Regions from separate parts of the Isoptericola sp. NPDC056573 genome, predicted to be linked through region 2. Evidence: riboswitches for the same ligand, from Rfam matches in the RefSeq annotation. Region 2 holds a riboswitch; each other region holds the start of a gene.

Region 1 (9,287 bases), on a different contig from region 2:
GGGGACAAGGACCTGTGGATGCGGGCCGGTGTGCCCGCCCGGTTCGGCTCCCGCGCCTTCGCCGGCGACGACGCCGTCGTGCCGCCGGTGAGCGACGAGATCGTCGACGTCCTCGACGCCGCCGGCATGGTGAGCCTCGGCCGCACGACCGCCCCCGAGCTCGGCTTCCCCGCGTACACCGAGCCGCTGGCGGGGCCGGTGGCACGCAACCCGTGGGACCCGGGCCTCGGGGCGGGCGGGTCGAGCGGCGGCGCCGCCGTCGCCGTCGCGGCGGGCCTGCTCCCGTGCGCACCGGGGTCGGACGGCGGCGGGTCGGTCCGCATCCCCGCCGCCGCGTGCGGCGTGGTCGGGCTCAAGCCGAGCCGCGGCCTCGTGCCGGCGGGGTCGGGCCAGGAGTCGCTGGGCGGGCTGGTCGTCAACGGGCCGCTCGCCCGCACCACCGAGGACACCGCGCTGCTGCTGGAGGGCATGCTCACCTGGACCCCGGACGGCCGCGTGGCGCACCCGCTCACGCTGCGCGCGCCGTCGGCCCGCGCCGGGGAGTACCTGGCCGCGGCGCGCCGCGGAGAGGTGGCGGGCGTCGGGGGCGAGGACGTGCGGGGCCGGTTCCGGATCGGTGTCACGACCGACTCCGCCTGGGACGACTTCTACACGATCACGACGTCGGACGAGGCACGCGCCGCGCTCGACACCGGCGTGGCGACGCTCGCCGGCCTGGGGCACGAGGTCGACGACCTGTCCCTCGAGCCCGACCCGACGTACGGCCCCGCCTTCCGCACCCTGTGGATGGCGGGCGCCTCCGCGGTCCCGCTGGACGACCCCGCACGGCTCGACCGGCTCGAGCCGCTCACCCGGTGGCTCATCGGCCGCGGCCGCCAGGTGCCCGCCCGCGAGCTCGCCGAGGCGCTGCGTGCGCTCACGGCGTTCGAGCGCAGGCTGGTCGCGCAGGTGTCACGGTTCGACGCCGTCGTCACCCCCGCGCTCGCGACGACGCCCCGCCCGCTCGGCTGGTTCGACCCCGAGGACCCCGAGCGCAACTTCGAGCAGCAGTGCCAGTACACGCCGTGGACGTCGATGCTCAACGTGGCGGGGCTGCCGGCGATCACGCTGCCGACCCGCTGGACCGACGACGGGCTGCCGATGGGCGTCCAGCTGATCGGGCGGCCGGGCGGCGAGACGACGCTCCTCGCTCTCGCCGCCCAGCTCGAGGACCGGCTGCGCTGGGCGGACCGGCACCCTCCGGCCTGGTGATCAGGCGGGAACCCTCTCCGCCGTCGCGCCCTCGAGCGGCGGGTAGGTCTCGCCACCCACCCGCTCCGCCGCCGCGATGTACCCGGCCAGGGCCGAGCGCGAGCGGGCGAGCCTCGCCATCTGGTCCTCCAGACGCCGCAGGCGGGAGCGCATCGCGGTCAGGAGCTCGACACAACCGGGCAGCTGCGGCTCCTCGCCGACCGCGCACGGCAGGACGTAGGCGATGTCCTCGGACGACAGGCCCGCGTCGAGCAGGTGCCGGATCTGGCGCACCCGCAGCACGGCCCCCTCGTCGAACTCGCGGTAGCCGTTCGAGCGTCGGGCGACGTCCAGCAGGCCCTGGGCCTCGTAGTAGCGCAGCTGGTGCGTCCGCACGCCCGTGCGGCGGCTCAGCTCACCGATCCGCATCCCGCTCCCCCTTGACCTTCACACCGGTATGAACGTCGACGATGCTGCCATGGTCACCAGAACCCACAAGCCGTCGTCCCCCGCCCCCGTCTCCGTCGTCGGACTCGGCCTCATGGGTCGCGCGCTCGCCGGCGCGTTCCTGCGGGCCGGGCACCCCACCACCGTGTGGAACCGCACCCCCGCCAGGGCCGACGCGTTGGTGGCGGACGGCGCGCACCTGGCGCCCACGGCGGCCGCGGCGGTCCGTCCCGGCGGCCTGACGATCGTCTGCCTCACCGACGACGCCGCCGTGCGCGAGCTGCTCGGCCACGACGACGTCGACCTCGCCGGCGCCACGCTGGTCAACCTCACGTCCAGCAGCTCCTCGCAGGCCAGGGAGACCGCCCGGTGGGCCGCCCGCCGCGGCGCGCGATACCTCGACGGCGCGATCATGGCCGTGCCGCCCGCGATCGGGACGGCGGACGCGGTCGTCCTGCACAGCGGGCCCCGGACGGACTTCGACGCGCACGCCGCCACCCTCGCCGCGCTCGGCACCGTCACCCACCTCGGCGAGGACCCCGGGCTGGCGTCCCTCTACGACGCGGCCGGCCTCACGATGATGTGGAGCGTCCTCGACGCGTGGCTGCACGGCACCGCCATGCTCCGCACGGCCGGGGTGGACGCCGCCGCCTTCGCCCCGTTCGCCCGGCAGATCGCGGAGGGCGTGGCCGCCTGGCTGCCCGGCTACGCGGAGCAGGTCGACAGCGGCAGGTTCCCGGCGGAGGCCTCGGCCCTCGAGACGGACGCGCGCGCGATGGCGCACCTCGTCGAGGAGAGCGCGGCGCTGGGCGTGAGCACCGAGCTGCCGAGACTGCTCAAGGCCGTGGCCGACCGTGGCGTCGCCGCGGGCCACGGTCACGAGCAGTACCCGGTGCTGATCGAGGAGTTCGGCCGCCCGACGCCCTGACCTGCCGGTCGCCACCCGGAGGACCACGACCTGAGACGTCGGCGTGCGAGCCGGCGAGCACGCGCCTACGGTCGGTCCTCGAGGTCGTTCGTCCGACGGAAGGAGCCCCGATGGGACTGGGAGACAAGGCCAAGCACCTGGCGGAAGAGGCCGAAGGCAAGGCCAAGGAAGCCACGGGCAAGCTCACCGACGACGAGAGCAAAGAGGCCGAGGGCAAGGCCCAGCAGGCCAGCGCGAACCTCAAGCAGGCGGGCGACGACGTCAAGGACGCGTTCAAGGGCTGACCCGCTGACACGACGGGGCGCCACCGCACGGTGGCGCCCCGTCGTCATGTCCGCCCGGGGCGGGGCCGACGGCTCAGAGGTCGTCGGGCAGGCAGCCGAACGCCTCGTCGGCGCCCAGCGCGGCGGTGGCGAGCAGCCCCTCGAGGCCGGAGCCCTCGGGCACGGGGCGCGGGTCGTCGACGACGACCCACAGCCCGTCCACGACGTCGTACTGCGCCTGCGGCCCCTCGGTCACGAGCGAGCGGACGGCGGCGACGAGCCGCTCGACCTCCTCGCCCGCGGTGCCGAGGCCCACCGACGCGCGGACGGCGCCGGCGTCGAAGCCGAGGCGGCCGAGCAGCGGGTGGGCGCAGAACCGGCCGTCGCGCACGCCGATGCCGTGCTCGGCGGACAGGTACGCGGCGACGAGGCCGGGGTCGTACCCGGTGACCGTGAACGTCACGACGCCCACCGGGTCGACGGCGTCGTCCCAGACGTGGACGACCTCGACGCGCTCGATCTCGCCGAGCCCGTCCACGAGCCGGCGTCGCAGGGCGTCCTCGTGCCCGGCCGCGACCCACGGGTCGAGGGCGGCGAGCTCGTCGCACGCGGCCGCGAGCGCCACCGCGCCCACGACGTTGGGCGAGCCGGCCTCGTGCCGGGCGGGGCCCTCGTGCCAGTCGGTCGTGGTGGTGCGCACCCGGCGCACGGCGCCGCCGCCGGCCAGGTACGGGGTGCCGGCGTCGAGCCAGTCGCGCCGGCCGACCAGGGCACCGGCCCCGAACGGCGCGTACGTCTTGTGGCCCGAGAACGCGACGTAGTCGACGCCCGTCTCCGCGAGCGAGAAGCGGCGGTGCGGCACCAGCTGGGCGCCGTCGAGCACGACGCGCGCGCCGGCGCCGTGCGCGGCAGCGACGACGTCGGCCACGGGCAGCGCCTCGCCGGTCACGTTGGACGCGCCGGTGAGCGCCAGGAGGGCGTAGGGGCGGCCCGCGGCAGCGGCCGACCCCAGCTCTTCCTCGATCTCCGCGAGGGTGGCGGCCACGGACGGGCCGCCCGCGACGACGGTCGCGTCGGTGACGCGCTGCCAGGGCAGCAGGTTGGCGTGGTGCTCGATGTCGAGCACGAGGACGCGGCCGGGCTCGCCGGTGGCCGGGTCGGCGGGCACGCAGCCCGCGAGCAGGTTGAGCGAGTCCGTCGTGTTGCGGGTGACGATCGTGAGGTCGTCCTCGCGGGCTCCGACGAACGCGCCGATCGTGCGGCGGGCCGTCTCGTACAGGGCCGTCGAGACCTGCGACAGGTAGCCGGCGCCGCGATGGACGCTGGCGTACAGCGGCAGCACGCGCGCGACCCGGTCGGCCACGGCCTGCAGGGCGGGCGCCGACGCCGCGACGTCGAGGTTGGCGTACGGCAGCTGACGGCCGTCGACGAGCGGCACGAGCGTGTCGCCGCCGACGACGGGCAGCACGGGTGCGACGTCCTGCACGGCGCCGACGCGCACGGCGGGCACCGCAGGCGCGGGGGTGAGCGTGGTCATGCGTGGTCCTCCTCGGTCGTGCCGGGGAGGTGGCTCCCCGCGCTTGCCCGCGCGCCGGACGGCGCAGGGCCAGGTCGTCACCCGGGGCACCCCGCCGCGAGAGGAGGGTTGCCGGCCAGCGAGCCGGGGCTTCGCGCTGGCGCTCTTGACCTGCCGCCCATCGTGCGTGCGCAGCACCACACGGTCAAGCGGAGCCCGCCCCCTTCTCACGATGCGGTCGCGTGAGACGCTGGATGCATGCCCGATCGCACCGTTCCGGCCTCCGGCGCGCCTCCGGGAGGCCCCGTCGGAAGCCCCGTCGGAACCCCGGCCGAGCTGGTCGCCCGCGCCCTCGCCGGCGGCGACCTCCACGCCGCAGGGCTCGCCGCCCGCGCGGCGACCGGGGACGACGCCGCCGACGTCCTCGACCTCGTCGGCGGGCGGGCCGCCGCGGGCTCCGCGCCCGCGACCGAGCTGCTGGTGGAGCTGCTGGACGCGTCCGGCGTCGTCCGGCGCTTCGTGCGCGGCGCCCTGCTCGACGAGGCCGCCGTGGACGACGTCTCCCAGGACGTGCTGGTCTCCGTGGCGACGTCGGTCCGGTCGTTCGCGGGCGGGTCGCGGGTCACCACGTGGGTGCACGGGATCGTGCGCCACCGGGTGGTCGACCACCTGCGTCGGCAGCGCGCCACCGCTCCCCTGCCCGACGACGACGTCGGGCCGTCGGAACGGATGAGCTCCCTCATCGCCACGCGCGCCACCGTGCGTGACGCGCTCGCCGCCCTGCCCGAGCTCTACCGCGAGCCCGTGACGCTGCGCGACATCGAGGGCCTGCCCTACGCGGAGGTGGCCGACCGTCTGGGTCGCAGCGTCGGCACCGTGAAGTCACAGGTCTCGCGCGGCCGCGCGCTCGTGGCCGCGGCCCTCGGGAGCCTGTCCTGATGGCCGCGCCGGCCGCGCCCGAGCCGTTGCTCGGGCGGTACCGGGTGGGCGACGTGATCGGCGTCGGGTCGTTCGCCACCGTGCACCGCGCCGTGGACGAGCGCCTGGACGACGTCGTCGTGGTGAAGGTGCTGGCCGAGAACCACAGCCTCAACCCGGAGGTCCGCGAGCGGTTCATCGCGGAGGGCCGGGCGCTGCGGCGGGTGGCGAGCCCGCACGTCGTCGCCGTGCACGACATCGGCGAGAGCGACCGCCAGCAGCCCTACCTCGTCCTCGAGCTCGCCGACCGCGGCACCCTTGCGGCCCGCGTCGCGGCCCTGCGGGCCGACGGGTGGACGGCGACGCCCGCCGACGTGCTCGCCGTCGCCCGGGGGCTCGCCGCCGCGGTCGAGGCCGTGCACGCCGCGCGCCTCGTGCACCGGGACCTCAGCCCCGGCAACGTGCTGCTGCGCACCGGCCCGGAGGGCGCGGTCGAGGGCGTTCCCGCCGCCGTCGTCCGGCCGGACGAGCGCCTCGTCCTGGCCGACCTCGGCATGAGCAAGGACCTGGCCCGCAGCTCCGGGCTGACCGTCGCGGGCGGCACCGAGGGGTTCCGGCCGCCGGAGCAGGACGGCCCCGGCACGGTCGACACCCGCGCCGACCTGTGGGCGATGTCCGCGCTGCTGTCCTGGCTCGTCGACGGCGCCGACCTCCCGCGCTCCCTCGACGCCGCGCTGCGCCGCAGCCTCGCCGACGCCCCCGCCCGGCGGCACCCCGACGCCGCAGCCTGGCTGGCCGACGTCGAGGGGGCGCTCGGCCCGGGCACGACCGGCGGCCCGGACCGCGCGCGACGCCGCCCGGCCGCCGTCGTCGTCGCCGCGGTCACCGCCGCCGTCCTCGGCCTGGGCGCGGGCGCCGGCGTCACGGCCTGGCTCGACCGGCCTCGCTCGGCCGCGGGCGGCGCGAGCGTCGCGATCTCCGGGCCCGGGGCGGCGACCGTCGGCGAGCCGGTCACCCTCACGGCCGACGTCGCGGGCGCGGAGCACTGGGTGTGGACGCTGCCCACGGGCACCTACGTGGCCGACGACGAGCGCGTGCGGCTCACCGCCAGCAGCGCCGGCGCCGCCGAGGTGGTGCTCGAGGCCCGCGCCCCGGACGGGACCGCCCTCACGGCCGTGCACCGGCTGCGGGTCGGCGCCGGGTCCTGACCCGGACGAAGAAATCTCGGTCCGCGTGCAACCTTTCCGCCGCCGCGGACGACTCACGGGGGTCAGCACCGCACGGGGCTGGCCCCATCGACCAGGAGAGACCATGCGACACCTTCCCCGCCGACTGACGCCGATCGCCCTCGCGAGCCTCCTCGCCCTGAGCGCGTGCGCGTCCCCGACCCCCGACGCCGAGTTCGACGACCCGGGCACCTCGGCGTCGGACACGACGGCGACGCAGCCCGCCGACGACGCCGCGGGCGCCGACGAGCAGGCCGACGGGACCGAGGAGACCGCCGACGCGCCGGCGGCGAAGGATCCCTCGGCGTACACCGTCCGCTACGCCGACAGCGACAAGACCGTCATCACCCTCGACCGGGCCCAGGTGGAGCAGCTCACCGGCACCGACCTGGCCGCCGGCACCGCCGACGCCCAGGCCGTGCTCGCGGAACCCGGCACCTGGTCGGGTGCGGACACGAAGGAGCACGCCGACGTCATCGTCGACGCCGCGACCCGCGAGTCCGACCGGATCGACCGCGTGCTCACGCAGCAGGCGGACGGCCGCGACGTCGAGCTGCGGCTGTTCGTCAAGCACCACCAGGACGCCCACGTGGCGCACTTCGGCGAGGACGACGACGACTGACCCCCAGGTGTGCCGCGGGTCAGACGCCAGGGCCGTCCCGCCAGCCGAGCACGTTGTCCGCGCCCTGGGGGTAGGGGGCCTCGTGCGGGCGACCGCCCTCGGGACGCGGCGGCGGCAGGTCGCGCGGACGCTCCAACGGCTCCCTGCGCTCGCGCCGGAACCACCCCTTGATCGTGGCGAGGATTGCCATCGTCCGTCTCCTTCGAGGTGCGGCCAAGCCCGAGTCCTGCCGGAGACTTTACCTTCGGCCGCGCCTGGGCACACCGGGGACGCGCGGCGTTCGCGTCCCGAGACGGGGTGACCAGCACGCGGACGGCTGTCGTACGATCGCCAGGACCATCCCGAGCGGCCGAGTGACGTGGCACGTCGACGCCGCAGCAACCCGCGGGCCGGCCGCCGGCGACGGCGGCCCGTCCGGACGAGGGTGCTACCGCCACGACCGATGGGAGGACTGCGATGAGCACCCAGATCGATCCCCGCCCCGCCGAGGGCTACGCCGGCGACCTCACCCCGCAGCAGGCGTGGGACCTGCTCGCCGGCGATCCGGACGCCGTCCTCGTCGACGTGCGCACCGAGGGCGAGTGGCGCGCCATCGGCGTGCCGGACACCGCGACCGCCGGGAAGACCCCGGTCTTCGTCGAGTGGGTGCAGGCGGGCGGGCGCCCGAACGCCGGCTTCCTCGCCGAGCTCGCCGCCGCGGGCGTGACCGCGGACCGCCCCGTCGTCTTCCTGTGCCGCTCCGGCCAGCGCTCGATCGGCGCGGCGCGCCTCGCGACGTCGTCGGGCCTCGGCCCGGCGTACAACGTGCTCGAGGGCTTCGAGGGCGGCCCCGGCTTCGACGGCGTCCGCGACCGCGAGGGCTGGAAGGTGCGCGGCCTGCCGTGGGGCGCGTACGACGCCGCCCGGCAGCAGGACCCGGAGCAGGCCCGATGAGCGGCGTGCAGGTCCCGACCGGCCCTGGCGCCGACCCCACGACCTTCGGCGGCTCGCGCCCGCTGCCCGCCACGGCCCGGCCCGCGACCCTGGCCGTGCGCGGCGGGCACCGTCGGTCGGACTTCCAGGAGATGTCCGAGGGCCTGTTCCTCACCCAGGGGTACACCTACGCCTCGGCGGCGGACGCCGAGGCGGCGTTCGCCGGCGAGCGCTCGCAGTTCCTGTACTCGCGGTACGGCAACCCGACGGTGCACACGTTCGAGGAGCGGCTGCGCCTCATCGAGGGTGCCGAGGCCTGCTACGCCACGGCGTCGGGCATGTCGGCGGTGTTCAACGCCCTCGCCGCGCTGGTCTCCAGCGGTTCGCGCATCGTCTCGGCGCGGGCCCTGTTCGGGTCCACCAACGTCATCTACGACGAGATCTTCGCCAAGTGGGGGGTGCGCGTCGACCTGGTCGACGGGCACGTGACCTCGCAGTGGGAGGAGGCCCTCGCCACGCCGGCAGACGTCGTGTTCTTCGAGTCGCCGTCCAACCCCATGCAGGACCTCGTGGACGTGCGGCGGGTGGCCGAGCTCGCGCACGCCGCCGGCGCCGTCGTCGTGGTGGACAACGTGTTCGCGACGCCGGTGCTGCAGAAGCCGCTCGAGCTCGGTGCCGACGTCGTCGTGTACTCGGCCACCAAGCACATCGACGGGCAGGGGCGCGTGCTCGGCGGCGCGATCCTCGGCACGGAGGAGTTCCTCACCGGGCCGGTGCAGACGTTCGTGCGCAACACCGGCCCGTCGCTGAGCCCGTTCAACGCGTGGGTGCTGCTCAAGGGCCTGGAGACGCTCGACGTGCGCGTGCGAGCCCAGAACGCGGCGGCGCTGCAGGTCGCGACCGCGCTCGAGGAGCTCGACGGAGTGACCGGGGTGCGCTACCCGTTCCTCCCGTCGCACCCGCAGCACGAGCTCGCCAAGGCGCAGCAGTCGGGCGGCGGCACGGTCGTGACGTTCGACCTGGCCGTGCCCGAGGGCACGGAGGCGGCCGAGGCGAAGAAGCGCACGTTCGCGTTCCTCGACGCCCTCCAGGTCGTCGACATCTCCAACAACCTCGGCGACGCGAAGTCGATCATCACGCACCCCGCCACGACGACGCACCGCAAGCTCGGCCCCGAGGGCCGCGCCAAGGTCGGCATCGCCGAGACCACCGTGCGGCTGTCGAT
Region 2 (9,287 bases):
TCGGGGCGACCCACGCCGTGGGGTCGATCTCGGGGGTGTGGCCGTCGAAGGGGAGCACCGTCGCCATGACCCGGACCCTACCGTCGTCACACGCCGGCGGCCGTCACCTCCGCCCGGGCGGAGTCTGCGCGCACGGGCGCGGGCAGCCCCAGGTTGTCCCGCAGGGTCGAGCCCGAGTACTCGGTGCGCAGCGACCCCCGCTCCTGCAGCAGCGGGACCACGCGGTCGACGAACTCGTCGAGCCCGGTGGGGACCAGGTGCGAGCCGAGCACGAACCCGTCCGACCCGTCGCGCTGCACGAAGTCGTCGAGGGCGTCGGCGACCTGCGCGGGCGTGCCGACGAAGCTGCCGCGCGTGAACTCCTCGATCGCCGTCTGCCGCAGCGAGAGCCCCTCGGCCTGCGCCCGCGCCCGCAGGCGGGCGACCGTGGCGGGCCGGTCGGCGTGGATGAGCGCCCGCCCCGCGATGAACGGGGGCGCGTCCACGAGGGGCTCGACGTCGGGCAGCGGGCCCTCGGGGTCGTACCCCGACAGGTCGCGGTTCCAGATCTGCTCCAGCAGGATCTGCGCCGTCCGGCCCGGCACCTGCTCCTCGCGCACCCACCGGGACCTCTCGCGGGCCTCGGCCTCGGTGTCCCCCAGCACGAAGGACGCGCTGGGCAGGATCTTCAGGTGGTCGGGGTTGCGCCCGAGCCGCGCCGCCCGCGCCTTGACGTCCACGTAGTACTCCCGCGCCTCCTCGAACCTGCCGTACGGCGAGAAGATCGCGTCGGAACCGGCCGCGGCGAAGTCCCGCCCCTGCGGGGACACCCCGGCCTGCAGGATCACGGGGTGGCCCTGCGGCGGCCGCGGGACCCCGAACCGCCCCGCCACGTCGAACTGGGGGCCGGAGTGCCGGAAGGCGCCGGCGCCGCGCGGGGCGAACACGCCGGCCTCCTTGTCGATCACGAGGTCGTCGTCGGCCCAGGAGTCCCACAGCTCGCGCACGGTGGCCAGCGTCTCGGCCGCGCGCTCGTAGCGCTCGGAGCGGTCGAGGAAGCCGCCGCGCCGGAAGTTGGCCCCCGTGAAGGCGTCGAAGCTCGTCACGACGTTCCACGCCGCGCGCCCGCCCGAGAGGTGGTCCAGTGAGGCCAGCTGGCGGGCCAGCTCGTACGGCTCGTTGAACGTCGAGTTGATCGTGCCGGCGAGGCCCAGGTGGTCCGTCACGGCCGCGAGGGAGGCCAGCACGGTGAACGTGTCGGGGCGCCCGACGACGTCCTGGTCGAAGACCTCGCCGTCGCGCTCGCGCAGGGCGAGCCCCTCGGCGAGGAAGAAGAAGTCGAAGCGCCCCCGCTCGGCGGTGCGTGCCGTGTGCTCGAACGACGAGAAGTCGATCTGGCTGCCCGCCTCGGGCAGGTGCCACAGGGTGTGGTGGTTCACGCCGCCCAGGTAGGCGCCGAGGATGATCTGCTTGCGGGGCTTGTTCTCGGGGATGCTCATGGTCGGGTCCTCTCGGTCGGCGGTGTCACGGTCGGCGATGCCACGGTCGGCGCTGCCACGGTCGGCGCTGCCAGGGCCGTCTCAGACGGCGGCGAAGCGGTTCGGGACGTCGGCGGGCAGGCCCAGCAGCCCGCGCAGGGTGGCGCCGTCGGCGTCGTAGGAGTTGCGCGCGAGCCCACGGCGCCGCAGCTCGGGCAGCAGGTCGGCGGTGATCGCGTCCAGGTCGTCGGGCAGGACGGCGGGCCGCAGCCGGACGCCGTCGTACCCGAGCCGCACCCACGCCTCCACGACGTCGGCGACCTCGGCCGCGCTGCCCACGACGACGCGCACGTCGGTGACCCACGGCCCGCCGGCACGGTCGTCCAGGCGCGCGAGGCGGTCCGCGCCGCGCTCCCCCGGGGTGTCCAGCACGACGGCGAGGTCCGCGACCACACGCAGCGGCTCGCCGGTGCGCCCGACGCGCTCCTCGGCCGCGCGCACGTCGGCGAGCACGGCCAGGGCGCCGGCGTCGTCCGCGGGCGTGACGAACACGACGTCGCCCGCCCGGGCGGCCGCCTCGTACGGGATCGCGGCGTGCGCGAGCAGGGTCACGACGGGCTGGCCCTGCGGCGGGCGCGGCGTGATCGACGGCCCGCGCACCGAGAACCAGGGCGTCTCGGCGTCGACCCGGTGCACCTTGTCACGGTCGATGAACCGGCGCGTCGCGGCGTCGCGGATCTCGGCGTCGTCCTCCCACGAGTCCCACAGCGCGCGCACGGTGTCGACGACGGCGACGGCCTCGTCGAACAGGTCGGCCACGTGCTCGGCTCCGCGCACCGCGAGGAAGTCCTCGAACGCGACCTCGGGCACCTCGCGACGGCCGGTCAGGGCCGCGTCGGCGGCGACCGCCGACACCCGCACCTGCCAACCCGCGCGCCCGCGGCTCGTGTGGTCGAGCGTGGCGAGCGCCTTGGAGACGTGGAACGGCTCGGTGTGCGTGGTGGTGACCACCGGGACGAGGCCGACGTGCCGGGTGGCGGGGGCGACCCGCGCGGCGACCAGCTCGGCGTCGAGCCGCACCCGCACGCGGTCGACGCGCTCCCCGTCCGGGTCGTCGTACGGCACCGTCGGCAGGCCGAAGCTGTCCTCGAAGGTCACGAGGTCGACGAGGCCCGCCTCGGCACGCCGGGCGAGGTCCACCCAGTAGTGCGGGTCGGTCAGGGCCTCGGGGCGGGCCGCCGGCTCCCGCCACGCGGCCGGGTGCCAGCCCGCGCCGTCGAGGGCGACGGCGACGACCGGTCGCGCGGCCGACGGGATGCTGTTCGGGGTGGTGGTGCTCGACATGTGCTGCTCCTCGAAGTCTGCGTCGATGTCCGTGCCGCCGCGGGGCCCGGGGCCCCGGGGCGATGACGGCCGGTCCCGGTGGCGGGAACCTAGGTCCGCGGCGCGCGGCGCCCCAGGGTTCCGGCCGAGCGTCTCTTCAGGTGAGACGGTCGGCCCGGCAGGCCGGCGGCGGACGCCCCGGCCGCCACGGTCAGAAGCTGCGGAGGTTGGCGCGCAGGCCACCCTCGGCGTGCTCGGTGCGCAGGATCCCCCTGCGGCGCAGGATCGGCACCAGCTCGTCGAGCGTGCGGTGCACGGTGACCGGGTGCAGGTCGCCCCACAGCAGCACGCCGTCGTTGCCCCACTCGCCGAGCTCCTCGATCAGGTCGGCGAGCTCGTCGGCCGTGCCGACCCACCCGCTGCGGTCGGCGATCCGCCCGGCCCGCGCGAACGCGGTGAGCAGGGCGCGCAGCGGCGTCGTCGCGACGTCGTGGTCCCCCACGAGCCGCCGCACCGACCCGTGCGACACGTGCTCGCCGAACGTCCCCGGCGGCAGCGGCGCGTCCAGGTCGAGGGCGGTGAGGTCCGTCTCCAGGTCGCTCGACTGCTGCTCGGCGACCCGGAGCAGGGTCGCCTCGTCAGGGCGCGCCGAGGCAGCGACCACCCGGTCCGCCTCCTCGGGGCTGGACACCAGCACGGGCTTGATCGCGAAGAGCACCTTGACGTCCTCGGGCGCCCGCCCCGCGTCGCGGGCCGCGGCGTGCACCTTCGCCCGGTAGGCGCGCACGCCCTCCTGGGTCAGCGGGGCCAGCGCGAGCTGCACGTCGCTGTTGGCCCCGGCGAACCCGAGGCCCCGGGCCGACCCGCCGGGCGAGACGATCGCGGGCTCGTCCCCGTCCGGGAACGGGATCGCGTTCAGCGGCCCGTCGAACGCGTAGTGCTCGCCGCGGTGACGCACCGGCCGCAGCCGCGACCCGTCGGCGTACCGGCCGGTCACCGGGTCCGCGACGAGCGCGCCGTCGTCCCAGCTGCGCCACAGGTCGCGCACCCCCGCCAGCCACTCCTCGGCCCGGTCGTACGCGGCGTCGTGGGACAGCGGTGGCGCGTCGGAGAAGTGCCGCGCGCTGCCGACGTCCGTCACGACGTTGATCCCGAGCCGCCCGCCGGACAGGTGCTGGAGCGAGGCGAGCTGCCGCGCCGCGGTGTACGGCAGGACGGCGGCCGGGTTCACGGTCGGCACGACGCCGAGGTGCCGCGTCGCGGCGAACAGGTACGGGGCCAGCAGGAGCGGGTCGTGCTTGGGCCCGCCGAACGCGGCGCGCACCCGCAGGTCGAGCGTCTCGGGCCCGCCGAGGGACGGCGCGTCCTCGATGATCAGCAGGTCGAGCCCGGCCTGGTCCAGCGCCCGCGCGGACTCCTGGTAGAGGTCCGGCCGGGTCCAGTCGTAGCCCCACCCGAGGGAGTCGTGGCCCCAGCCGTGCGGGCCGAAGCCGCGCGCGAGGAACCAGCCGAGGTGCTGCAGCCGGGTCATGCCGCCACCGCCTTGAGGCCGCGCTCGAGGTCGTCCAGGAGGTCGGGCAGGTCCTCGATGCCGACGGACAGGCGCAGCGTGCCCGGGTGGACGCCCTGCGCGGCCTGCTCGGCCGGGGTGCGCAGCACGTGGCTGGTGCTCGCCGGGTGCAGCACGAGGGAGCGCACGTCGCCCACGTGCGTCATGTGCGTGACGATCCCCAGGCCCTCGACGAACCGGCGCGCCGCCGACGCGCCGCCGTGGAGCGTCACCTGCAGGACGGCGCCCTGCCCGTCGGGCAGGTAGCGGCGCGCGAGCCCGTCCGACGGGCTCGAACCGAGGCCCGGGTAGTCCACGTGGTCGACCTCCGGCCGCCCCTCGAGGAACCGCGCGACGGCCAGCGCGTTCGTGCTCTGCCGTGCCACGCGCAACGAGAGCGTCTCGACGCCCTGCCCCACGAGGAACGCGTTGATCGGCGACGGGGTCGGCCCGAACCGCGGCGCGACGCTCTCGCGGAGGTAGGCGATCCGGGCCCGGCCGCCGTGCCGCTCGACGAGGCTCGCCCCGCCGAGCCGCGACGGGGCGACCAGGTGCGGGTACAGCCGGCCCGACGCCTCGGCGTCGAACGTCCCGGCGTCGACCACCACCCCGCCCAGCACCGACCCGTGCCCGGCGAGGAACTTGCTCGCGGAGTGCACCACGACGTCGGCGCCGTGCTCGATCGGTCGCAGCAGGTACGGGGTGGCCAGCGTGTTGTCGACGACGAACGCGAGACCGCGGGCGTGCGCGACCCGCGCGATCGCGGCGAGGTCGTGCACGTCGCCGCGCGCGTTGGGGATCGACTCCAGGAACACGACCCGGGTGTCCGGGGTGATCCCCCGCTCCCAGGCGCGGACGTCCGCGGGGTCCGCGACGAAGTCGGACTCGATCCCGAGGCGGGGCAGGTTCTCCAGGAACAGCCCCCGCGTGCCCTCGTAGAGGCTGGGCGAGGCGAGCACGCGCTGGCCCGCGCCGACGAGGCCGAGGAGCGTCGTCGTGATCGCCGCCTGGCCCGAGGCGAGGAACAGCGCCTCGGCACCGCCCTCCAGGCGGGCGATCCGGCGCTCGACGGACTCCGTGGTCGGGTTGCCGTGGCGCGTGTACGCGTATCCCTCGCCGGCGCCGAAGTGCGCCTCGGCGTCCTCGTAGCCGGCGAACCGGAACCCCGCCGTGAGATGGATCGGGGTCGCTCGCGGGCTGGCGCTCCCGGGGCCGTCGCCCTCGGAACCTCCGGCGTGGACCTGATTCGTCGTGAACCCGTGGGGCCGGGTCGGGTCGGTGGGGTGCGTCTCGGTCAGGGTCGTCAACGTCGTCTCCAGGAGAACCGTGCTTACCCCCGCGCGGTCGCGCGGCGGTCAGGTCGCTCCCGGGGCACCCCGTCACGTCGAAGGGTTGCCGGCCAGCCAGCCGGGCCTTGGCACTGGCGCTCGTCACCTGGGGCGCAGGGAAGCCGACGAGGGCGCGGCCGTCAACCCCGGTCCGGCGCGGTCTCGTATGCCGGACCCGCACGTGCTGTCCCGGCTAACGCAGCGACCTGACGAAGCAGACGCTCGACTCGGGCGGGTAGGGCGGGTACGGCGGGATCCGCCGCCACCCCTCGCGCTCGTAGAGCGCGACCGCCTCCGGTTGCAGCACACCGGTCTGCAGCCGCAGCTCGCCGATCCCCCGCTCCCGCGCCGAGCCCTCCACCGCCGTCAACGCCGCGGCCGCCAGGCCGCGCCGCCGGTGGGCGGGGCGCACGAAGAGCCGCTTGACCTCGTACGTCACCGCGTCGGTCGCCGCGTCCGGCGTGCCGAGCCGGCGCAGCGACGCCGTCGCGACAGGCTCGTCGCCGACGAGGGCCAACCAGGTCACGAGGACCTCCTCGGCCGTCGGCACGACCTGGAGGCCGCCGGGCGCGCGCGCCGCGAACAGGCGGGCCCGCTCGGCGCGCAGGGCGGCGTAGCGGGGCGCGAGGTCCGCGTCCATGGCGTCCCGGAGGGCGGCCACGCGGCGGTCGTCCCATCCGGTGGCGACCCATCGCGCCGGTCCCGGCGGGCCGTCCCCGGGAGTCGCGGGGCCGGGGACCCTGGCGGTGGCCGTTCCCATGCCCGCCCTCAGCGCAGGAACGTCGTGACGACGTCGTGCAGCGCGGCGGTGGTGAGCTCGAGGGAGGCGACGTCGACCCGCTCGTCGTTGCCGTGGAACAGCCCGCGCCACGCGCCGGGGTCCCAGTCGGCGCTGAGCAGCCCGAAGCCGTAGGCCGGGACGCCGCGGCGCCGGTAGAACCGCCCGTCGGTGCCGCCCGTGCCGAGGGTCGGCACCACGGGGGCGCCCCCGGTGCGGGCCGACACCGTCCGCTCGATGACGCGGTACAGGTCGTTGTCCGTGGGCGACAGGGAGGGCTCGCCGAACCGGTCGCCCACGATCTCGACGTGCTCCGCCAGGTCCCCGAGGGTCTCGGTGAGCAGCGCCTCGACGTCGCCGGGCCGGGTGCCCGGCAGGACGCGGATGTCGAGCGTGATCTCGGCCAGGCCCGGGATGACGTTCGGCTTGGACCCGGCGCCGATGACGGTCGGGGCGAGCGTCGTGTGCGTCGTGGCGTGCGCGACCGCGCCGAGGGCGCCGAGCCGCGGGAGCGCGTCGTCGAGCCGCTCCGGGTCGAGCAGGGCGGCGCGCAGGTCTGGCTCCGGCGCCAGCGCGTCCACGTACCGGCGCCAGAGGTCGCCGACGACGACGGGGCCGCGGGCGGCGGCGATGCGCCGCACCACCTCCGCGGCGATGACGATGGCGTTCCTGCTGCCCCACGGGCCGGAGCCGTGCCCGGGCCGGCCGTGCACGCGCAGCAGCCGGCCGGCGCCGCCCTTCTCCCCCACGGCCAGCGTCCGCGCCCCGAGCGGCCCCACGGGCACGCCGCCGGACTCGGTGAGCACGTGGTCGGCCCGCACCAGGTCCCACCGATGGGTGGTGAGCCAGTCGACCCCCCACACGCTGCCGTGCTCCTCGTCCGCGACGGCGGCGAGCAGCAGGTCGCCGCGCGGCGGGCGGCCGGAGGTCGCGAGCGCCCGCGTCACGACGGCGTAGGCCGCCGTGAGCCCGAGCATGTCGATCGCGCCCCGGCCCCAGACCCAGCCGTCGACGAGCTCGGCCCCGAACGGGTCGCGGCTCCAGCCGTCCGGCTCGACGGGGACGACGTCGGTGTGCCCGACCAGGCCGAGGCTCGGCGCCGTCGGGTCGGTGCCGTGCACGCGCGTGACCAGCGACGTGCGCCCGGGCTGCGGCTCCACCCGCTCGAGCTCCAGCCGGGCGCCGTCGAGGAAGTCCGCGATGGTCTCCGCGTTGCGGACCTCCTGGCCCGAGCCCACCGTGCCGTCGTTGACGCACGCGTTGCGGATGAGCGCGCGCAACAGCTCGACCGTCTGGCCCGCGAGCACCTCCTCGGTCGTGAGCCGCCGCCCGCCGCTCGTGGGCGCCGCCGTCGTCGTGGACGTCGTCGTGGAGGTCGTCGTGGTCGTCATACCGTCTCCAGCCTCTGCACGGCCCGGCGGCCGGGGATGGCCGCGACGAGCTCGCGCGTGTACTCCTCCTGCGGGTCCAGCAGGATCTGGTCCGCCGCACCCTGCTCCACGAGCCGGCCGCGGCTCATCACGCCGACCTGGTCGGCCACCTGCCGCACGACCGCGAGGTCGTGCGAGATGAACAGGTACGCGAGCCCGTGCTCGGCCTGGAGCCGCACCAGCAGCTCGAGGATCTGCGCCTGCACCGAGACGTCGAGCGCGGACACCGGCTCGTCCAGCACGACGAGCTCCGGCTGCAGGGCGAGCGCCCGCGCGATGGCGACGCGCTGGCGCTGGCCGCCGGAGAGCTCCCGGGGGCCGCGCCGCAGCACGTCGGCCGGCAGCGCGACGTCCTCGATCAGGGCCCGCGCCCGGTCGGCGCGCTCCGCACGATCGCCGACGCCGTAGGCGCGCAGCGGCTCGGCCACGATCTGCTCCACCGTGAACCGGGGGTCGAGCGACGCGTACGGGCTCTGGTACACCACCTGGAAGCCCCGTCGCAGCGCGCGCAGCTCCCGTCCGCGCGCGTCCGTGATGTCCTCGCCGCGGAACACGACGCTCCCGGCCGTGGGCTGCTCGAGACGCAGCGCCAGGCGCGCCGTCGTGCTCTTGCCCGAGCCGGACTCCCCGACCAGGGCGTAGGTGCGCCCCCGCCCCACGGCGAGGCTCACGTCGTCGACCGCGACGAGGGTGCGGCGCTCCGCCCCGCGCGGCAGCGGGAACTCCTTGCGGACGCCGTCGAGCGCGAGCACCGGCGACGCCGTGCCCTCCACGGAGGACGGCGCCGGCTCCGCGCGCCGCTCGGCGTCGGGGGCGGGGCCGCGGTCGCCGCCGACGACGAGGCGCGAGCTCGCCAGGCTCGGCGCGGCCGCCAGGAGCGCGCGCGTGTACGGGTGCTGCGGCTCGGCGAGCAGGCGGGCGGCGGGGCCCTCCTCGACCACCAGTCCCTGCTCGAGGACCACGATGCGGTCGGCCCGGTCGGCGGCCACCCCCAGGTCGTGGGTGATGAGCAGCACCGCGGTGCCCGTCTCGCGCACGAGCGAGTCGAGGTGGTCCAGGATGCGGCGCTGCACGGTGACGTCGAGGGCGCTGGTCGGCTCGTCCGCGACGATCAGGCGGGGCCCGGCCGCGATGGCGATCGCGATGAGCACCCGTTGACGCAGGCCGCCCGAGAGCTGGTGCGGGTACTGGCGCGCCCGCGCCGCGGGGTCGTCCACGCCGGCCTGGCGCAGCAGCTCGACGGCGCGGACCTTGGCGTCCGCGCGGCGCGCCAACCCGTGGATGACGAGCACCTCGGCGACCTGGTCCCCCACCCGGACCACCGGGTTGAGGGAGACGGTCGGGTCCTGCGGCACCAGGCCCACGTGGCGGCCGCGCACGTCCTGCCACTCCTTCGCCGTGAGGTCGGACAGGTCCCGGCCG
Region 3 (9,287 bases), on a different contig from region 2:
GGGCACGATCCTGTATCTGGGCGTCACCGACCCCCTCGGCGGCATCAACACGTTCTTCCCGCTGTTCGGCATCGCGAACCAGCTGCTGGCCGCGATCGCGCTCGCCGTCGTGCTCGCCATCGTCGCGAAGCGGGGCCGCGCGTACTGGCGGTGGCTGTGGATCGTGGCCCTGCCGCTGGCCTTCACCGCGCTGATCACCATCTGGGCGTCGTTCGAGAAGATCTTCTCGGACGTGCCCGCGGTGGGGTACTGGGCGCAGCACCGGGCGTTCAAGGACGCGCTCGCCGCCGGCGAGACGTCGTTCGGCACCGCGCCCGACGTCGCGGCCATGGAGGCCGTGGTCCGCAACACCTTCGTGCAGGGCACCCTGTCGATCGTGTTCGTGGTGCTGTCGATCGTCGTGATCCTCGCGTCGCTGGTCGTGACGATCAAGGCGTTCCGCACCGGCGGCGGCGAGAACCACGAGGACGCGCCCGTCGCGTCGCGCCGGTTCGCCCCGGCCGGCCTGTTCGCCTCGTCGACCGAGAAGCGGATCGAGAAGGAGTGGGCCGACGCCGGCCTGCGGGAGTCCAGCGGTGCCGGGCACCACTGAGCCCCGCACCGGCAGGGTGCACGACGTCGCCCGGGCGCTGGCCCGGGCGACGTCGGCGGGGTGGGCGAGCCTCCGCTGGTACGTGCGCCAGGTGATGGGCGACGACGCCTACGCGACGTACGTCGCGCACGAGCGGTCGGCCCACCCCGGCCGCGCGCCGATGGGCGAGCGCGAGTTCTGGCGGGAGCACTACGCGGAGCAGGACCGCAACCCCGGCTCGCGCTGCTGCTGAGCGGCGCGCGCGACGGTGCCGGCCGGGTCAGGATGGGCGCGTGCGCGCGATCGTGTTCGAGTCCCACGGCGGCCCCGAGGTGCTGCATCTCGCCGACGCCCCCGACCCTCAGGCCGGGCCCGGCCAGGTGCGCGTGCGCGTCGAGGCCGCGGCCGTCAACGGCTGGGACGTGAAGTCCCGCGCCGGCACGACCGGCGGCCCGCCGCCGACGTCGCCCGTCGTGCCGGGCCTGGAGGTGGCGGGGGTCGTCGACCAGGTCGGGGACGGCGTGGCCGGCGTCGCGCCCGGCGACCGCGTCGTGGGCTTCGCCGTCGGCGGCGGGTACGCCGAGCTCGCCCGGACGTCGGTCTTCGCCCGCGTGCCCGCCGGGCTCGCCGCGACCGACGCCGTCACGCTCCCCGTCGCCGCCGAGACCGCGACCCGCGTGCTGCGCCTCCTCGACGTCCGGCCCGGCGAGACGCTGCTCGTGCACGGCGCCTCGGGGTCGGTGGGCGAGCTGGCCGTCCAGCTCGCCGTGCGCCGCGGCGCCCGCGTGATCGGTACGGCGTCGCCGCGGAACCAGGAGCGCGTCGCCGCCCTCGGCGCGACACCCACCACCTACGGCGCAGGGCTCGTGGAGCGGGTCCGCGCCCTCGCCCCCGACGGCGTGGACGCCGTCCTCGACACCACCGGCGCGGGCGTGCTGCCCGACTCGATCACCCTGCGCGGCGGCACCGAGCGCATCGTCACCATCGCCGACGACGCCGCGGCAGACCTCGGCGTCGAGGCCAGCTGGCGGTCCGAGCGCGACGCCGGCGAGCTCGCCGAGGCCGTCGACGCCCTCGCCCGCGGCGACCTCGTGACCACCGTCGGCGCGGTGCTCCCGCTGGCCGACGCGCCCCGTGCGCACGCCCTGGTCGAGAGCGGCCAAGCCGGCGGCAAGGTCGTGCTGGTGCCCCTGGTGCCCTGAGCAGGGCGTTCCCGGTCGCCCGGCATCCGCGATCGTCTCAGCAGGCGGTCTCATCCTCGCCCGTATCGCGGATGCTGCGTACGATCGCGTGACAAGCCATCCAGAGCGGCCGAGAGTCCTGGCTCGACGACGCCGCAGCAACCCGTTCTCCGACGGAAGCCTCCCGAGGACGAAGGTGCTCACGCCAGGATCGATGGAGTGACGCATGGTCGCAGAGGCATCCTTTTCGCCCACCACGGCAGCTCAGCCGGCAGTTCACCCGGCGCTGCCGGCACGCCCGACGGTCTCGTTCGAGCTCATGCCGCCGCGCCGGCCGGACGCCGCGCCCAAGTTCTGGGAGACGGCGCGCCGGCTCGTCGCCGCACGACCGGACTTCATGTCCGTGACGTACGGCGCGGGCGGCGGTGACCGGGCGACCGCCCGCCAGGTCGTCGCGACCCTGCTCGAGGGCACGCCCGTCCTGCCGGTGGCGCACCTGACCTGCGTGGGCGCGCACCGCGAGGACGTGTCCGCCGTCATCGACGACTTCCTCGACGCCGGCACCCGCGCGTTCCTCGCCCTGCGCGGCGACCCGCCGAAGGACCAGCCGGACTGGGAGCCGCCCGCCGACGGCGTCGCGTCCTCGATCGAGCTCGTGCACCTGCTGCGCGAGGTCGAGGCGCGGCGCTGCGCGACCGACCCCGGGGCCGCCCTGCGCGGCGCCGCCCGCCCGATGACGATCGCCGTCGCGACGTTCGTCGACGGCAACGTGCAGGCCGGCACCACCCGGGCCCAGGAGGTCCGGCGCCTCAAGGAGAAGCAGGACGCGGGGGCGAGCTTCGCCATCACGCAGCTGTTCTACGAGGCCGACTCCTACACCGACTTCGTCGCCGAGGCCCGCGCGGCCGGGGTGACGATCCCGATCCTCGCGGGGCAGCTGCCCACGACCGAGCCGCGCCGGCTCCGTCGCGTCGAGGAGCTCACCGGCGTCCGCGCGCCCCGGCACCTGCTGGACGCGCTCGACGCCGCGGGGGACCCGGAGGCGCAGCACGCCTACGGGACCGCGCGCGCCGTCGAGCTCGCCCAGCGCGTGCTCGACGCGGGCGCCCCCGGCATCCACGTGTACACGTTCAACAAGTACCGTCCCGCTCTGGACCTGCTCGAGGGTGTCCACCTCGGCGGACCGGCGCCGGCCGACGTCACGTCGGACGGCGCGGACCTGGCCAGAAGGCCGTGGGTACCGAGCATCCCGACCCAGGCTCCCGCCGTCTGAGCGGAGCCCGAACTCTGGAGTGCTCATGTCCACCACCAGCACCACCCCCGCCGCGGCATTTCCCGGCGGCACGATCCTCGGCTACCCCCGCATCGGGCGTCGCCGCGAGCTCAAGAAGGCCGTCGAGTCGTTCTGGGCCGGGCGCACCGACGCCGTCGACCTGGAGGTCACGGCCGGCGCGCTGCGCCGCGAGACCGCCCGCCGCCTCGTCGAGCTCGGGCTGAACCCCGACGACGGCTCCGTGCCGGGGTCGTTCTCCTACTTCGACCAGGTGCTCGACGTCGTCGCGCTGCTCGGCGCCGTCCCCGAGCGGTTCCGCGACCTGCTCGACGACGAGGACGGCTCGCTCGAGCTCGACGGCTACTTCACCGTGGCCCGCGGCCGCGGCGAGGACGCCCCGCTCGAGATGACCAAGTGGTTCGACACCAACTACCACTACCTGGTCCCCGAGATCAGCGAGACGACGCCGGTCTCGTTCGCCGACCACCGCATCGTGCGCGAGTACGCCGAGGCCAAGGAGGCCGGCGTCACCACGCGCCCCGTGCTCGTGGGCCCGGTGACGTTCCTCGCCCTGTCCAAGGCGGCCGACGAGGCGGGCGACGGGTTCCACCCGCTCGACCGGCTCGACGACGTCGTCGCCGCGTACGCCGACCTGCTGCGCGCCCTGGCAGCGGTCGGCGTGCCGTGGGTGCAGCTCGACGAGCCCGCGCTCGTCACCGACTCGCTCGACGTGCCCGCCGAGCGCCTGCACGCGGCGATCGCGTCCGCCTACCGCGCGCTGGCGACCGACCTCGCGACGGCCACCGACGACGCCGACGGCGAGCGGCCCGCGATCCTGGTGACGGCGCCGTTCGGCGGCCTGCACGAGGACGCCCTCGCGCTCCTCGCCGCGACCGACGTCGACGCGATCGCGATCGACCTGGTCAAGGGCGCCGTGCCCGCCGGGCCGGTGCCGGGCCTCGAGGGCAAGACGCTCGTCGCCGGGGTGATCGACGGCCACAACGTGTGGCGGGCCGACCTGGCCGCCAAGCTCGGCACCGTCGAGGCGCTCCGCGGCCTCGGCGCCGGCGCCCTCGCCGTCGGCACGTCGACGTCGCTGCTGCACGTGCCGCACGACGTCGAGGACGAGGTGTACGACCAGCACGCGGCGGGCACCACCCTCGACCCGCGCCTGCGCGACTGGCTGGCGTTCGCCGACCAGAAGGTGGGCGAGGTCGCGACCCTGGCCCGCGCCCTCACGGACGGTCGCGCGGCCGTCGAGGACGCGCTCGCCGCGTCGACCGCGGCCGTGGCCTCGCGCGCGACGGCGGCCGGCGTCGTCGTGCCCGAGGTGCGCGACCGCGCCGCGGCGCTCACCGACGCCGACTTCGCCCGCGGCCCGTACGCGGAGCGCGCGGCCGCCCAGGCCGCGCGGCTGAACCTGCCGCCGCTGCCCACGACGACGATCGGCTCGTTCCCGCAGACCCCCGAGATCCGCAAGGCCCGCGCCGCGTGGACCAAGGGCGAGCTCGCCGACGCCGACTACTCCGCCGCGATGCGGGAGGAGATCGGGCGCGTCGTGACGCTGCAGGAGGAGCTGGGCCTCGACGTGCTGGTGCACGGCGAGCCCGAGCGCAACGACATGGTGCAGTACTTCGCCGAGCAGCTCGACGGGTTCGCGGTGACGGCGAACGGCTGGGTGCAGTCGTACGGCTCGCGCTGCGTGCGCCCGCCGATCCTGTGGGGGGACGTGCAGCGCCCGGCGCCGATCACCGTCGAGTGGTCCGCGTACACGGCGTCGCTCACCGACAAGCCGGTCAAGGGCATGCTCACCGGCCCGGTGACGATCCTCGCGTGGTCGTTCGTGCGCGACGACCAGCCGCTCGGCGACACCGCGAACCAGGTGGGCCTGGCCCTGCGCGACGAGATCGCGGACCTGGAGGCCGCGGGCATCGGCATCGTGCAGGTGGACGAGCCCGCGCTGCGCGAGCTGCTCCCGCTGCGCCGCGCCGACCAGCCCGCCTACCTCGACTGGTCGGTCGGGTCGTTCCGGCTCGCGACGTCGGGCGTCCAGGCGGCGACGCAGGTCCACACGCACCTGTGCTACTCGGAGTTCGGCGAGGTCATCGGCGCGATCGACGGCCTCGACGCCGACGTCACGTCGGTGGAGGCGGCCCGCTCGCGGATGGAGATCGTGCCCGAGCTCGCCGACGCCGGGTACTCGCGCGGCATCGGGCCGGGCGTCTACGACATCCACTCCCCGCGCGTGCCGTCGCCTGCGGAGGTCACCGAGCTGCTGACGCTCGCCGTCAAGGCGATCGACCCGGCGCTGGTGTGGGTCAACCCCGACTGCGGGCTGAAGACCCGCCGGTACGCGGAGGTCGAGCCGGCGCTCGCCCACCTCGTCGCCGCCGCCCGCGAGGTCCGCGCGACCCTCTGACCCCTGCCGACCAGGCGGTTGCGCACGTTCTGAGCGTTCAGACGTGCGCAACCGCATGGTCGGCGGGTCTTGGCGCCGGGGGTGACGGAATAGACGTCGACCCGGGCGACGGTCCCGTGCCACCATGGAGGGGCCGGTCGTGCCCTCGGGGCGCGAGCGGACCACGACTTTTCACACGAGCGAGGAGACAGCGATGCCGGGCGTCGCAGGGAGCGGGGTGGGCCACCAGGCCTGCTCGGGCAGTCCCGCCTGCCCCGGCACCGCCTCCGTCTGAGCCCCCGCAGGGGCCGGCAGATGAGGCGGTGCGGGGCTTCGTCCTGCCCACCCCTCGCTCACCTGAAAGCCGATCCCTCATGACCCCGCTCACCGAGCAGCAGCTCCGCGCCTCCCTCGTCAACGCCACCCGCAGCGAGCGGCAGCGCATGATCGTCCCCGACCTCGCCGACGTCGACTGGGACCGCCTCGACTACCTGGGCTGGCGCGACCGCAAGCAGCCCCTGTCCGCGTACGTCGTTATGACGCTCGACGACGCGCCCGACGCCGAGCCCGTCGGCGTCCTCCTGCGCGCGGCCGAGCGCACCGGCCCGCGCCGCGCCGCCATGTGCGCGTGGTGCGAGGACGTCGTCGAGACGCGCGACGTGCAGCTCTTCGTCGCCAAGCGCGGCGGCGCCGCCGGCCGCAAGGGCGACACCATCGGCACGCTCGTCTGCGGCGACTTCCGCTGCTCCCGCAACGCGCGTCGTCGTCCCACCCTCGCCGAGGCGGGGCGCGACGACCCCGGCGTCCGCGAGGCGATCGTCGAGCGGCGCGTCGCCGCCCTGCGCGAGCACACCCGCAAGTTCCTCACCGAGGTGCGCAGCACCGCCTGACCTTCCCCGGGCTCCTGTCACTGCCGAACAGGCGGTTGACACCGTTATCGGGGGCCGTCGCCCGCGATAACGGTGTCAACCGCCTGTTCGGCGGACTGCTCGGTGCGGGCAGTCCTACCGGTAGAAGCCCTCGCGGAGATTGATGCCGTGCTCGACCCACGCCTTGAGCGCGGCGAGCATGCCGGTCCAGCCCTCGCAGTTGCCGAACGCGTTCTTCGCGCCGTCCGGCGTGAGGGCCCACGAGGACTCGGTGATGGTGACGAGGGTGCGGGTGTCGTCGTCGAGCGGCTCGAGCTCGAACGTGGTCGTGGTCTCGGCGGAGCCGTCGGCGGTGTCGGTGCCCTCCCACCGGACGACGATGCGGCGGGGCGGGGCGGCCTCGACGACGGTGACGGGGAAACGGCCGGGGAAGTCCGCGAAGTCCCAGGACACGTCGACCCCGGGCTCCAGGCGCCCTCGGGCGCCGCCGGTCGTGAAGTACTGGGACAGCTGTGCGGGGTCCGCGATGGCCTCGTAGACGTCACGACAGGGTCGCGAGACGCGGCCCGAGACCGTGAAGGTGAGCTCGGAGAGTGCCTGCTTCTCGTTCATGTTGTATTTTTATCACATGAACTCCTCGCCGCCCAGGGATGACGACGACCCGGCCGACGACGACGCCGTGTTCAAGGCCCTCGCGGCGCCGGTGCGCCGGCGCATGCTGGACGCGCTCAAGGAGTCCACGCGCACCACCGGCGAGCTGTGCGCGCTGTTCCCCCAGCTCGACCGCACCACCGTGCTGCAGCACCTGCGGGTCCTCGAGCGGGCCGAGCTCGTCACCGGCCGCAAGGTCGGGCGCGAGCGCCACCTCGCGCTCGCGCCCCTGCCCATCAAGCGCCTCCACGACCGGTGGATCGGCGAGTACGCCCGCGCCGCCGTCGACCTGCTCGGGCGGCTGGACGACGACTCCTGAACGCCGGCCCGCGCGTCAGGTCGCGGCAGGCAGCACCAGCGTCGCGGAGCTGACGACGCCCACGACCGCCGCCGCGACCGCACCGGCCGCCTCCCGCGCCGTGCTCCCCCGCCACCACGTCGCCGCCAGCTCCCGCATCCGGGCGTCCGCCTCGCGACGGCGGTCGCGCGGCACGGGCGGCCGGAGCCAGCCGGAGCCCTCGGCGAGGGTGAGGAGCGCAGCGGTGCGGTCGCCGGGCACCGCGCCGTCGAGCAGGACGCCGTGCACGCGGCGGCGCAGGGCGGCGACCGCCGGCCCGTCGACCGTGCGCCACCGGGTGCTGCGGAGCACGCCCCAGACGGCACGGTCCTCGCGCCGGAGCAGGCCCTGCGCGACGAGCCCGTCCAGCAGCGGCCGCTCGACGCGGCGGGCCAGCACGTCGACGAGCTCCGTCGCGCGCCGGGGTGCCGAGGCGGCGAGGTCGAGGACGTCGTCGAGCTCCCGGCGCCCCGTCGGCGCGCGGTCGAGGACCACGACCGGCCCGTCGTCGCCGGGCACCGGGCGCAGGGCGGCCCGGCCCGCGATCACCAGCTCGACGAGCAGCGCACCGGCCAGCCGGTAGGGCGCGTCGTCGAACAGCGACGGACCGGTGCGCAGGTCGTCGTGGGCCAGGAGCAGCAGCTCTTCGGCGATGAGCACGTGGTCGGTCCTCCCGTGAAGCGCCTGGTCGTGGCCTCGCTGCCTACCAGTGCGCCGACTCTGCCACACCCGACCGCGCCTGCGGGACCCCCCACGGGTTACCGTCCTGCAACGGCGCGGGGAGCGCGGCCTGCGGGGCGTCCTGGAAGGCGATCCCGCGCAGGAACCGGCCGATCGCGGCGGTGCCCACGGACGTCGCGTCGCTAGTCGTGGCCGGCCACGGGCCGCCGTGCTGCATCGCCGGCGTGACGGCCACGCCGGTGGGCCAGCCGTCGACGAGCACCCGGCCCGCGTGCCGGCCCAGGGTGGCCAGCAACCCGGCCACCTCGGCGTCCTCGTCCGGCCCGCGGTGCACGGTCGCGGTGAGCTCGCCGGGGAAGAGCTCCGCGACGACGGCCCCCAGGTCGGTCCCCTCCGGGTAGGTGACGAGCACGGCGAACGGCCCGAACACCTCCTCCAGCAGGGTCCCCCGGTGCTCGCGGAGCGAGGCCAGGTCCGTCTCGACGAACGTCGGCGTCGCGCTCACGACGCCGTCCTCCCCGGTCCGCGCGGACCCCTCGGCCAGGACGACGATGCCAGGGGCGCCCAGGACGGCTGACCGACCGGCGACGTACCCCGCGCCGACGCGGGGGTTGAGCAGCGCGTGCTCGGGCACCGCGGCCGCCGCCTCGGCGACGACCGGCCCGAGGTCGTGCCCCTCGGGGACGAGCAGGAAGCCGGGCTTGGTGCAGAGCTGACCGGCCGAGCCGCTCACGGACCCGACCCAGCCGCGGGCGATCTCCTCGCCGCGGTCGGCGAGGGCGGCGGGACGCACGAGCACCGGGTTGAGCGAGCCGAGCTCGCCGTAGAACGGGATCGGGTCGGGGCGGGCCGCCGCGGCGTCGGCGAGCAGCCGGCCCACGCGCGTGGAGCCGGTGAACGCGGCCGCCCGGACCGCGGGATGCTCCAGCAGGTCACGACCGGCCTCGTCGCCCTCCACCAGCGCGAACGTGCCGTCCGGCAGACCGGCGCCGGCGAGGGCCTCGGCCATGAGGTCGGCGACGCGGCGGGACAGCCCGACGTGCCCGGGGTGCGCCTTGACGATCACGGGGCAGCCGGCGGCGAGCGCGGCCGCGGTGTCGCCGCCCGGCACGGAGAACGCGAACGGGAAGTTGCTCGCCGCGAAGACGAGCACGGGCCCGAGCGGCCACAGCGTGCGGCGCAGGTCGGGGCGGGGGCCGAGCACGAACTCCGGGTCGGCGGCGTCGAGCCGGACGTCGAGATAGGCGCCGGACTCGACCACGCGGGCGAACAGCCGCAGCTGCACGCGGGTGCGCTTCAGCTCGCCGCGCAGCCGCGCCGCGGCCA

The links. Region 2 has a riboswitch for S-adenosylmethionine ahead of ACFQ8E_RS14015 (O-acetylhomoserine aminocarboxypropyltransferase/cysteine synthase family protein). Riboswitches for the same ligand answer to the same signal wherever they lie in the genome.
Region 1: linked by a shared signal. The riboswitch ahead of ACFQ8E_RS19230 (aminotransferase class V-fold PLP-dependent enzyme) and the one ahead of ACFQ8E_RS14015 (O-acetylhomoserine aminocarboxypropyltransferase/cysteine synthase family protein) in region 2 are both predicted to bind S-adenosylmethionine.
Region 3: linked by a shared signal. The riboswitch ahead of ACFQ8E_RS12105 (methylenetetrahydrofolate reductase) and the one ahead of ACFQ8E_RS14015 (O-acetylhomoserine aminocarboxypropyltransferase/cysteine synthase family protein) in region 2 are both predicted to bind S-adenosylmethionine.

The regions. Positions count from the first base shown of each region.
Region 1 is NZ_JBHTUY010000013.1:67,663-76,949, forward strand. Features, by position in the region: gene ACFQ8E_RS19210 (amidase) at 1-1,251, shown strand, start outside; gene ACFQ8E_RS19215 (MerR family transcriptional regulator) at 1,252-1,659, opposite strand; gene ACFQ8E_RS19220 (NAD(P)-dependent oxidoreductase) at 1,709-2,605, shown strand; gene ACFQ8E_RS19225 (CsbD family protein) at 2,716-2,889, shown strand; gene ACFQ8E_RS19230 (aminotransferase class V-fold PLP-dependent enzyme) at 2,963-4,405, opposite strand; SAM riboswitch class IV at 4,440-4,556, opposite strand; gene ACFQ8E_RS19235 (RNA polymerase sigma factor) at 4,643-5,323, shown strand; gene ACFQ8E_RS19240 (protein kinase) at 5,323-6,510, shown strand; gene ACFQ8E_RS19245 (hypothetical protein) at 6,614-7,150, shown strand; gene ACFQ8E_RS19250 (hypothetical protein) at 7,170-7,340, opposite strand; gene ACFQ8E_RS19255 (rhodanese-like domain-containing protein) at 7,607-8,083, shown strand; gene ACFQ8E_RS19260 (O-succinylhomoserine sulfhydrylase) at 8,080-9,287, shown strand, end outside.
Region 2 is NZ_JBHTUY010000007.1:149,975-159,261, reverse strand. Features, by position in the region: gene ACFQ8E_RS14035 (gamma carbonic anhydrase family protein) at 1-67, opposite strand, end outside; gene ACFQ8E_RS14030 (NtaA/DmoA family FMN-dependent monooxygenase) at 87-1,478, opposite strand; gene ACFQ8E_RS14025 (LLM class flavin-dependent oxidoreductase) at 1,560-2,801, opposite strand; gene ACFQ8E_RS14020 (LLM class flavin-dependent oxidoreductase) at 2,992-4,311, opposite strand; gene ACFQ8E_RS14015 (O-acetylhomoserine aminocarboxypropyltransferase/cysteine synthase family protein) at 4,308-5,636, opposite strand; SAM riboswitch class IV at 5,651-5,764, opposite strand; gene ACFQ8E_RS14010 (GNAT family N-acetyltransferase) at 5,851-6,318, opposite strand; gene ACFQ8E_RS14005 (M20/M25/M40 family metallo-hydrolase) at 6,426-7,826, opposite strand; gene ACFQ8E_RS14000 (dipeptide ABC transporter ATP-binding protein) at 7,823-9,287, opposite strand, start outside.
Region 3 is NZ_JBHTUY010000006.1:24,372-33,658, reverse strand. Features, by position in the region: gene ACFQ8E_RS12120 (carbon starvation CstA family protein) at 1-592, shown strand, start outside; gene ACFQ8E_RS12115 (YbdD/YjiX family protein) at 576-824, shown strand; gene ACFQ8E_RS12110 (NADP-dependent oxidoreductase) at 865-1,773, shown strand; SAM riboswitch class I at 1,867-1,973, shown strand; gene ACFQ8E_RS12105 (methylenetetrahydrofolate reductase) at 1,979-3,025, shown strand; gene metE (5-methyltetrahydropteroyltriglutamate--homocysteine S-methyltransferase) at 3,051-5,444, shown strand; gene ACFQ8E_RS12095 (FBP domain-containing protein) at 5,798-6,313, shown strand; gene ACFQ8E_RS12090 (SRPBCC domain-containing protein) at 6,428-6,904, opposite strand; gene ACFQ8E_RS12085 (ArsR/SmtB family transcription factor) at 6,921-7,262, shown strand; gene ACFQ8E_RS12080 (GPP34 family phosphoprotein) at 7,278-7,940, opposite strand; gene ACFQ8E_RS12075 (aldehyde dehydrogenase family protein) at 7,984-9,287, opposite strand, start outside.